Regions from separate parts of the Kitasatospora sp. NPDC048239 genome, predicted to be linked through region 1. Evidence: riboswitches for the same ligand, from Rfam matches in the RefSeq annotation. Region 1 holds a riboswitch; the other holds the start of a gene.

Region 1 (3,722 bases):
GCCTGCGCCTGCATCGCCTGCGCACGGCCGATCTCGGCGCCGTCGGCGGTGACGAAGGAGTTCAGCGACATGTTCTGGGCCTTGAACGGCGCCACGGCGACGCCCTGGCGGGCCAGCCAGCGGCAGATGCCCGCGGTGACCACGCTCTTGCCCGCGTCCGAGGTCGTCCCGGCGACCAGCAGCGCGTTGCTCATGCGCTCCCCCTCCGCTTCCGTGCCGTGAGCCCCGGCAGAAGTCCTGCCGGGGGTGCTGCCGTCCGGGCCGGCGTACGCCGCGCCGTCAGCCCCGTCCGGAGGGCCTGCCCGAGGGCGTGCCCGGCGACCGCCGTCCCCAGGGCGAGCAGCCCCACCCGGCGGGAGAGCCGGCAGGCCCGCTCGATGTCGTCCACCGTCACCGGCCGCAGCTCGCCGCCGAGGACGGGCCGGTGCTCCACCCTGGTCCCGTAGGCCAGCGTGCCGCCCAGCCGCACGCCGATCGCCCCCGCGAAGGCCGACTCGGCCTGGCCCGCGTTGGGGCTGGGGTGCGCGGAGCCGTCCCGGCGCCAGACCCGCCAGGCGGTCCGGGGCTCGGGCGAGGCGGCGACGGTCAGCAGCGCGGTCAGCCGGGCGCCCGGCCAGCCCGCCACGTCGTCCAGCCGGGCCGAGGCCCAGCCGAACCGGGCGTAGCGCGGCGAGCGGTGGCCGACCATCGCGTCCAGGGTGTTGACGGCGCGGAACGCCAGCAGTCCGGGCGTGCCCGCGAGCGCGCCCCAGACCAGGGCGTTCACCACGGCGTCGGCGGTGTTCTCGGCGACCGACTCGACCACCGCGCGGGCGATCTGCTGCTCGTCCAGCGCACTCGGGTCGCGGCCGCACAGGTGCGGCAGCCGGCTGCGGGCCGCCGCCAGGTCGCCCGCGGACAGCGAGCGGCCGATGGTGCGGGCCTCCCGGGTCAGCGAGGTGCCGCCGAGGACCGTCCAGGTCGCGGCCGCGGTGAGCGCGGCCCGCCCGAGCGGCCGGCGGCCGAGCGTCCGGTCGGCGGCCACCGCGCCGGCCGCGACGGTGCCCACGCAGAGCGCGGTGTAGGCGGCGCCGGCGCCGCGGTGGTCGCGCCAGAGCGGCCGTTCCAGCCGGCCCGCCGCGCTGCCGAAGGCGGCCACCGGGTGGCCGCGCCGCGGATCGGCGAAGCGGGCGTCGGCGAGATGGCCCGCGACGGCGCCCAGCGCGAAGGCGGCGGCGCGGGTCAGCGGGCGCACGGCGGCGGGCAGCCGGGGGCTCGGTCGGTCGGGGCAGCCTGCATCGCGTGCGTGTCCTCACTCAGGGTCCGCGCCCTGGATCGACGTACCGGCGGCGAGAGTCTCCTGGCTTCCGGGTCCGAACGCACCTCCGGGCCTTCCAGCGGCTTCTGACGGCCTGCCGATGGGCACCCCCCGCCCCGCTGACGGGTGAGGAGGTGACTCTCCGAACGTGCTCCCCGGTGACAGTGGCGGGACCGCGCCGGACTCGCACCGGCTTCCTCTGCATGCCTCCGTATTGGCTGAAGGATCCCATCACGCGGCCGAACCGGGAGTCAACCAAGGTCACGGAGGGTTTGGTCACACCCCCCGGAGGTTTCCCGCCCCCCTCCCGCTCCCTTCCCGCCCCGTCGCTACCTCCGAGTCGCGGCCCCCGCAGGGGCATGACAGCCTGTGGGATCGTCCAGCGCCCTGTAGACGCCTACAGCCGCGCTTCGTGTGTTCGGCGGCTGGGGCGCCGATGCACCAAGGCCTACCGTCTGGTCCCATGCGACGCAGACGGCCCCCGGCCGTGCCCCCGGTGCCCTTCTCGCCCACGGCCGCCCGCGCGCACCGCGCCGGACTCGGGCTGACCCCGGCCCAGGTCGCCGAGGGCATGGCGGCGCACGGCGTCCGGCTGCTGCCCTCCCACGTACTCGGCTGGGAGAGCGGCGAGCTGCGCCCCGCCGAGGAGGAGTTCATCGCACTGGCCCGAGCGCTCTGGTGCCCGCCCGCCCAGCTGATGGGCACCCGCCCGGCCCGGCTGCGGGACTTCCGGGTCGCCCGGGAGCTCAACCAGGAGGCCGCCGCCCGGCGGATCGGCATCCCGCTGCGGCACTACCAGGCCGCCGAGGCCACCGGCCGCTGGGACGGCGACGAGGAGCAGACGTACGCGCTCGCGCAGGTGCTCGGCCTGACGCTGCGCGAGCTGGTCGCGGTGACGGACCGCAGGGAGGAGCTGGACCAGCGGCTGCGCCAGTGCGTGGACGGCCGCTGGCAGGCGCAGACCCGCGCGATCGGCCGGATCGTGCCGGTGCACGAGAGCGACCTCGCCGCGGTGCTGACGGCGTTGCAGGGCGAGTACCAGGTCGCCTCGCACTGGGGCGCAGGCAGCTGGGGCTCCCCGGCCCCGGCGGCCCGCCCGGCGCAGCCGCAGGACCGCCCGGTCGGCGAGCGGTTCTGGGAGCTGCTCGGGCGGCGGCCGACCGACATCCCGGTCTGAGGCCGGTCCGGTCCGGCCCCGGGTGACCCGGACGGCCCTGTCCGGTGGCCGTCGCCCGCCCCCGCGAGTGGACTGGGGCTGTCTGTCCGAGCAACCCCCGCCGGGCGTGCGCGGCCGGGGAGGCGCCCGGCCCAGTCCGCGATCAACAGAGCGGGGAGCGAGTATGCGTTGGGGAACCGCAGCCGTCGTGGCGGCAGCCGTCGTCGGGACCGGGGCGGCCGTCCTGGTGATCGGCCGGAAGGCGTCCGAACGGATGGTCCACCCGGCGGCCGCGCGGCGGCCGGCGGGCCCCGTGCTGGTGCAGAGCCTGGCCGCCGGGCGGGCCACCTTCACCCGCAGCCAGGCCAGCGCCCGCCCCGGCCGCTGGGCCGTCGAGTGGGGCGAGGACGGCCACGCGGTGGTCGGCGAGATCCTGCACCAGGACGGGCAGGGCGTCACCCGGCGGCTGGAGCGCGCCGACCGGGGCACCCTGAAGGCCGGTACCGCCGTCCGCTTCACCCCCGACGTCTACCGCGGCGACCCGACGAGCGCGCTCGGCCTGGACTTCACCGAGACCGCCGCCGAGGGCGAGCTGGGCGCCCTGCCCGCCTGGTGGCTGGACGGCAAGCGCGGCACCTGGGTGCTGCTGGTGCACGGCCCGGACACCGACCGCCGGCAGACCCTCCCGGTGCTGCCCGTCCTGCAGCGGTTCGGCCTGCCCGCCCTCGCCGTCACCTACCGCGGCGACCAGGGCGCGCCCGCCTCCCCCGACGGGCTCGGCCACTTCGGCGAGACCGAGTGGCGGGACGTCGAGGCGGCGCTGCGCCTGGCGCTGGACGCCGGTGCGGGCCGGGTGATCCTCTACGGCTGGTCGCTGGGCGCCACGATGGTCCTGCAGACCGCCGCCCGCTCGGCCTGGGCCTCCGCGATCAGCGGTCTGATCCTGGACTCGCCGGTCCTCGACCTGTCGGCCACCGCGCGCCGCGGCGCCACCCGGGCCGGGTTCAGCCCCCCGGCGGCCGAACTGGGCGCGCTGGCCGCCGAGGGCCGCACCGGCGTGGATCTGGCCGACTTCGCCCGGATCGCCGACGGCACCGATCTGCGGGTGCCCACCCTCCTCCTGCACAGCCCGGACGACCCGGTGGCGCCCTGGCGGGCCGCCGCCCGGCTCGCCGACCGCCGCGGCGACGTGGTCGGCCTCCAGGCCTTCCCCGGGGCCGACCACGCGGCCCTCTGGAACGCCGACCCCGACCACTACACCGAGCTCCT
Region 2 (3,722 bases), on a different contig from region 1:
GGGCGCGTCCTGACCGGGCGCGTCCTGACCGCCCGGTGCGCACCCGGACACCCCTGTGCCGGGGGCGGGCCGAACAGGACCTGGTGAGGGGTGGTCAGCACGACGCACGCTGCCCGGCGCCACGGGCCACCGTCCACGCGGCCGCGGCGCCGGCCAGGCAGAGCGGCGTGTAGACGGCCAGGTTGAGCCGGTAGAAGGCCGAGTCGGTCTCGGCGCCGATCCCGGCCGCCCAGACCAGCCCCGCCAGTCCGCGCGCGAGCAGTCCGCCGGCCACCGCGCGCGGACCCCACCGCAGGGCGAGGGCCGGCAGTCGGCGCGCGGTGGCGGGCAGTACCCCGCCGCGGGCCGCCACCAGCGCGGCGCCCGAGAACAGCAGCGCGGCGAGCGGCAGCACCACCCGCGGCGTGAACGGCACGTCGGCGTTGAGCACCAGCTGCGAGAGCGCCGCGGTGTCCGGCGCCGGCCAGGTGCGGCCGGTGGCCCAGTAGACGTGCAGCAGCCCGTCGGCGGCGAGCACGGTGGCGATGGCGAGCGCGGCGGTACGGCGGCGGTTCATGACGGCCCCTCAGGTGTCCCGGCAGTGTGTCGCCCCACAGGAGCCGCCCCGGCGGGCGGACGTTCCCGTGGCGAGCGTCACAGTGGAAAGCGGTGCGGACGAGGGAACGTCCGGCGGTTTCGGCGCCTCTGATCGGACGTGGATGGTCCCGACACCCCAACGGATACCGCCGTGCTGGTCCGTGCCGCCCAGCGTGGCGACCAGCTGGCCGTCAGCGAGCTGCTGGAGCTGGTCACGCCGTACGTGCGCCGGCTCTGCGGTCCGATCGCGCTGGACGACGGGCCGGACGCGACCCAGGAGGCGCTGATCGCGGTGTTCCGCCGGCTGCGCCAGCTCAAGGACCCGGCCGCGCTGTTCGGCTGGGTCCGCTCGATCGCCGTCCGCGAGGCGGTCCGGCACGTGCGGAGGGTCGCCCGCTGCGTCCCCGCCGACCTCTCCGAGCTGCCCCGCCCCGGCGATCCGCAGCTTGCCGCCGACATCGAGGACGTCCTCGCCCGGCTCACCCCCGAGCACCGCGCCGTCCTGGTGCTGCGCGACATCGAGGGCCTGGACGAACGGGCCACCGCCGACCTGCTGGGCGTGGCGGCCGGCACCGTGAAGTCCCGGCTGTCCCGGGCCCGACTCAGCTTCCGAAGGGCGTGGCAGCAGTGACCGAGCGCATCCCCTGGCCGGTGGCCGACTTCGACCCGGTCCGCCGTCTGCACGTCATCGCCGCCGCCACCCCGGGCGGCGCCGTCCACGAGACGGTGATCGACGTCCCGTTCGACCAGGTCTGGGCGGTGGCCGCGGACCTGGAGGGCCGACTGCCGCGCTGGCTGCCCGACATCCGGTCGGTCCGCCTCGGCGAGGGCCCGGCGCAGGGCCGCCGGCAGGCCCTGGTGGTCGGCCACTCCCGTCTGCGCGCCCGCTTCGACGTCGAGCAGGCGCCGGGCTGGTGCCTGATGCGCAGCCGCTTCCTGCTCGGGGGTCTGGCCGCGAGGCCCGAGCCGGACGGCACCCGCTTCGCCTTCCTCGGGGCGTTCCGGCTGCCCGGCGCGGCCCTGCTCGGCCGCGCGCTCCACCCCGTCACCGAGCCGCTGGCAGGCCGTTCGCTGCGCCGCTTCGAACGCCTGGTCCGGGAGGGCTGAGGGCGGTTCGGCTCAGTGGCCTGGTCCACACCCGGGAGGGACGGCGCCCGGGGAGCGCGGCGGAGGACGGGTCACCCCGTGGCGGCCGGCCCGGGCTGCTCGATGACGGGCTCGTGGTGTTCGGCGGCGGCGCACTCGTCGAGCAGGGGGCGCATGGTGTCGTCCACGAGCCGGTAGCGCACCACGCGTCCGTCCTTGTCGCCGGTGACGGCGCCGGCCGTGCGGAGCAGCCGCAGCGCCTGGGAGACGGCCGGATCGCGCATCCCGGTGGCCACGGCCAGATCGCTGACGGCGAGCGGGCCGGCCCGGTGCAGGGCGAGCAGCAGGGCGAGCCGGCCGGGATCGGCGAGCAGGGAGAACCGCTCGGCCCAGGAGCGGACGTGCGCGGTGTCGCCGATCGCGGCGATGGCCTCGCAGACCCGGTGCCCGTCGATGGTGCGCTGGCCCGCGCGGTCGGCCGGTACGAGATGCATGGGCCCATTCTTGCAGCCGCCCCCGATGGCCGCCGGGCTGTGATCCTGGACACCTGCGCAGGTGCGCAGCCTTGCAAGGGTGCTTGCGGGGGCCCTACGGTGTTGCCCGCCGTGGTGCTCGGGAAGACCGGTGACGGACCTTCAGAGGTCCCCAGTCCGGAGCGGCCCTCGCCACTGTGATCGGGGGGAGTCGTCCGTATCCACGACGCCACTGGGTGCCTCGCGCACCTGGGAAGGCGGATAAGGACGCCCCGTAAGCCAGGAGACCGGCCACGGCATCTCACGAACGTCATTCCACGAGGTGCTGGAGCGTGATCCCACGATGACCCTGCCCGAAACCGCCGCTGTGCCGGCGCCGTCCGCCGTGCTGCCGTCCTTCCGCTGGCGGCGGGAGGACACGATCCGCACGGCAGGGCTCATGGGGGTGATCCTGGCCATGCACGTGGTGGCCTTCGGAACGCTCGTCTTCCTGGTCGCCCCCCAGGAGTACGCGGTCGGCACCCAGGTCTTCGGGGTGGGCCTGGGTGTCACCGCGTACACGCTCGGCATGCGGCACGCCTTCGACGCCGACCACATCGCGGTGATCGACAACACCACCCGCAAGCTGATGGCGGACGGCAAGCGGCCCGTCTCGGTGGGCTTCTGGTTCGCCCTCGGGCACTCCTCGATGGTGGTCCTGATGGCCGCCCTGGTGGCGGGCGGCGCCCAGCTGGCCAACACGCTGATGGACGACGAGTCCGCCACCCACAAGTGGCTCGGCGTGGTCGGCACCACCGCCTCCGGGGCCTTCCTCTACCTGATCGGCGCGCTCAACCTGGTTGCCCTGCTGGGCATCCTGAAGGTGTTCCGGTCGATGCGGGCCGGGCGGTTCGACGAGGCGGAGCTGGAGGAGCACCTCAACGCGCGCGGCTTCCTGGCCCGGGTGCTGAACCGGGCCACCCGCTCGATCACCCGGCCCGGCCAGATGTTCCCGGTGGGCATGGTGCTCGGCCTCGGCTTCGACACCGCGACCGAGGTGACGCTGATGGTGATGGCCGGCTCCGGCGCGGCGGCGGGCCTGCCCTGGTACGCGATCGTCTGCCTGCCGCTGCTGTTCGCGGCGGGGATGAGCCTGTTCGACACGCTGGACGGGACGTTCATGAACTTCGCCTACCAGTGGGCGTTCTCCAACCCGGTGCGCAAGGTGTTCTACAACCTGACCATCACCGGGCTGTCGATCGCGGTGGCCTTCGTCATCGGCACCATCGAACTGGTCGGGGTGCTGCACGAGAAGCTGGATCTGACCGACCCGGTCAGCGGGTGGATCGCGGAGCTGTCGCTGGACAACGTCGGCTACGTGCTCGTCGGCCTCTTCGTGGTGGTCTGGGGAGCGGCGATCGCGTACTGGCGGCTGGCCAGGGTCGAACAGCGCTGGACCCCGTCCCCGGAGGGGGCCCAGGCCCCGGCTCCGACGGAGGGCTGAGGCGGCCCGGCGGCGGGGGCTGCCCGGTCGGGTCTGCTCGGCGGGCGGATCGGGGTGGGGCTCCGTAGGCTCGACGCATGGCTGATGCGTACGCGGGCCGGCGG

The links. Region 1 has a riboswitch for cobalamin ahead of ACGFZP_RS23370 (cobalamin biosynthesis protein). Riboswitches for the same ligand answer to the same signal wherever they lie in the genome.
Region 2: another riboswitch for cobalamin. It lies ahead of ACGFZP_RS18640 (HoxN/HupN/NixA family nickel/cobalt transporter); the one in region 1 lies ahead of ACGFZP_RS23370 (cobalamin biosynthesis protein).

What each region holds. Positions count from the first base shown of each region.
Region 1 is NZ_JBICZP010000008.1:295,303-299,024, forward strand. Features, by position in the region: gene ACGFZP_RS23365 (cobyric acid synthase) at 1-194, opposite strand, end outside; gene ACGFZP_RS23370 (cobalamin biosynthesis protein) at 191-1,234, opposite strand; cobalamin riboswitch at 1,333-1,498, opposite strand; gene ACGFZP_RS23375 (XRE family transcriptional regulator) at 1,761-2,474, shown strand; gene ACGFZP_RS23380 (alpha/beta hydrolase family protein) at 2,638-3,722, shown strand, end outside.
Region 2 is NZ_JBICZP010000006.1:223,721-227,442, forward strand. Features, by position in the region: gene ACGFZP_RS18620 (DUF3995 domain-containing protein) at 95-556, opposite strand; gene ACGFZP_RS18625 (RNA polymerase sigma factor) at 728-1,207, shown strand; gene ACGFZP_RS18630 (SRPBCC family protein) at 1,204-1,683, shown strand; gene ACGFZP_RS18635 (ArsR/SmtB family transcription factor) at 1,755-2,156, opposite strand; cobalamin riboswitch at 2,252-2,446, shown strand; gene ACGFZP_RS18640 (HoxN/HupN/NixA family nickel/cobalt transporter) at 2,479-3,618, shown strand; gene ACGFZP_RS18645 (M24 family metallopeptidase) at 3,696-3,722, shown strand, end outside.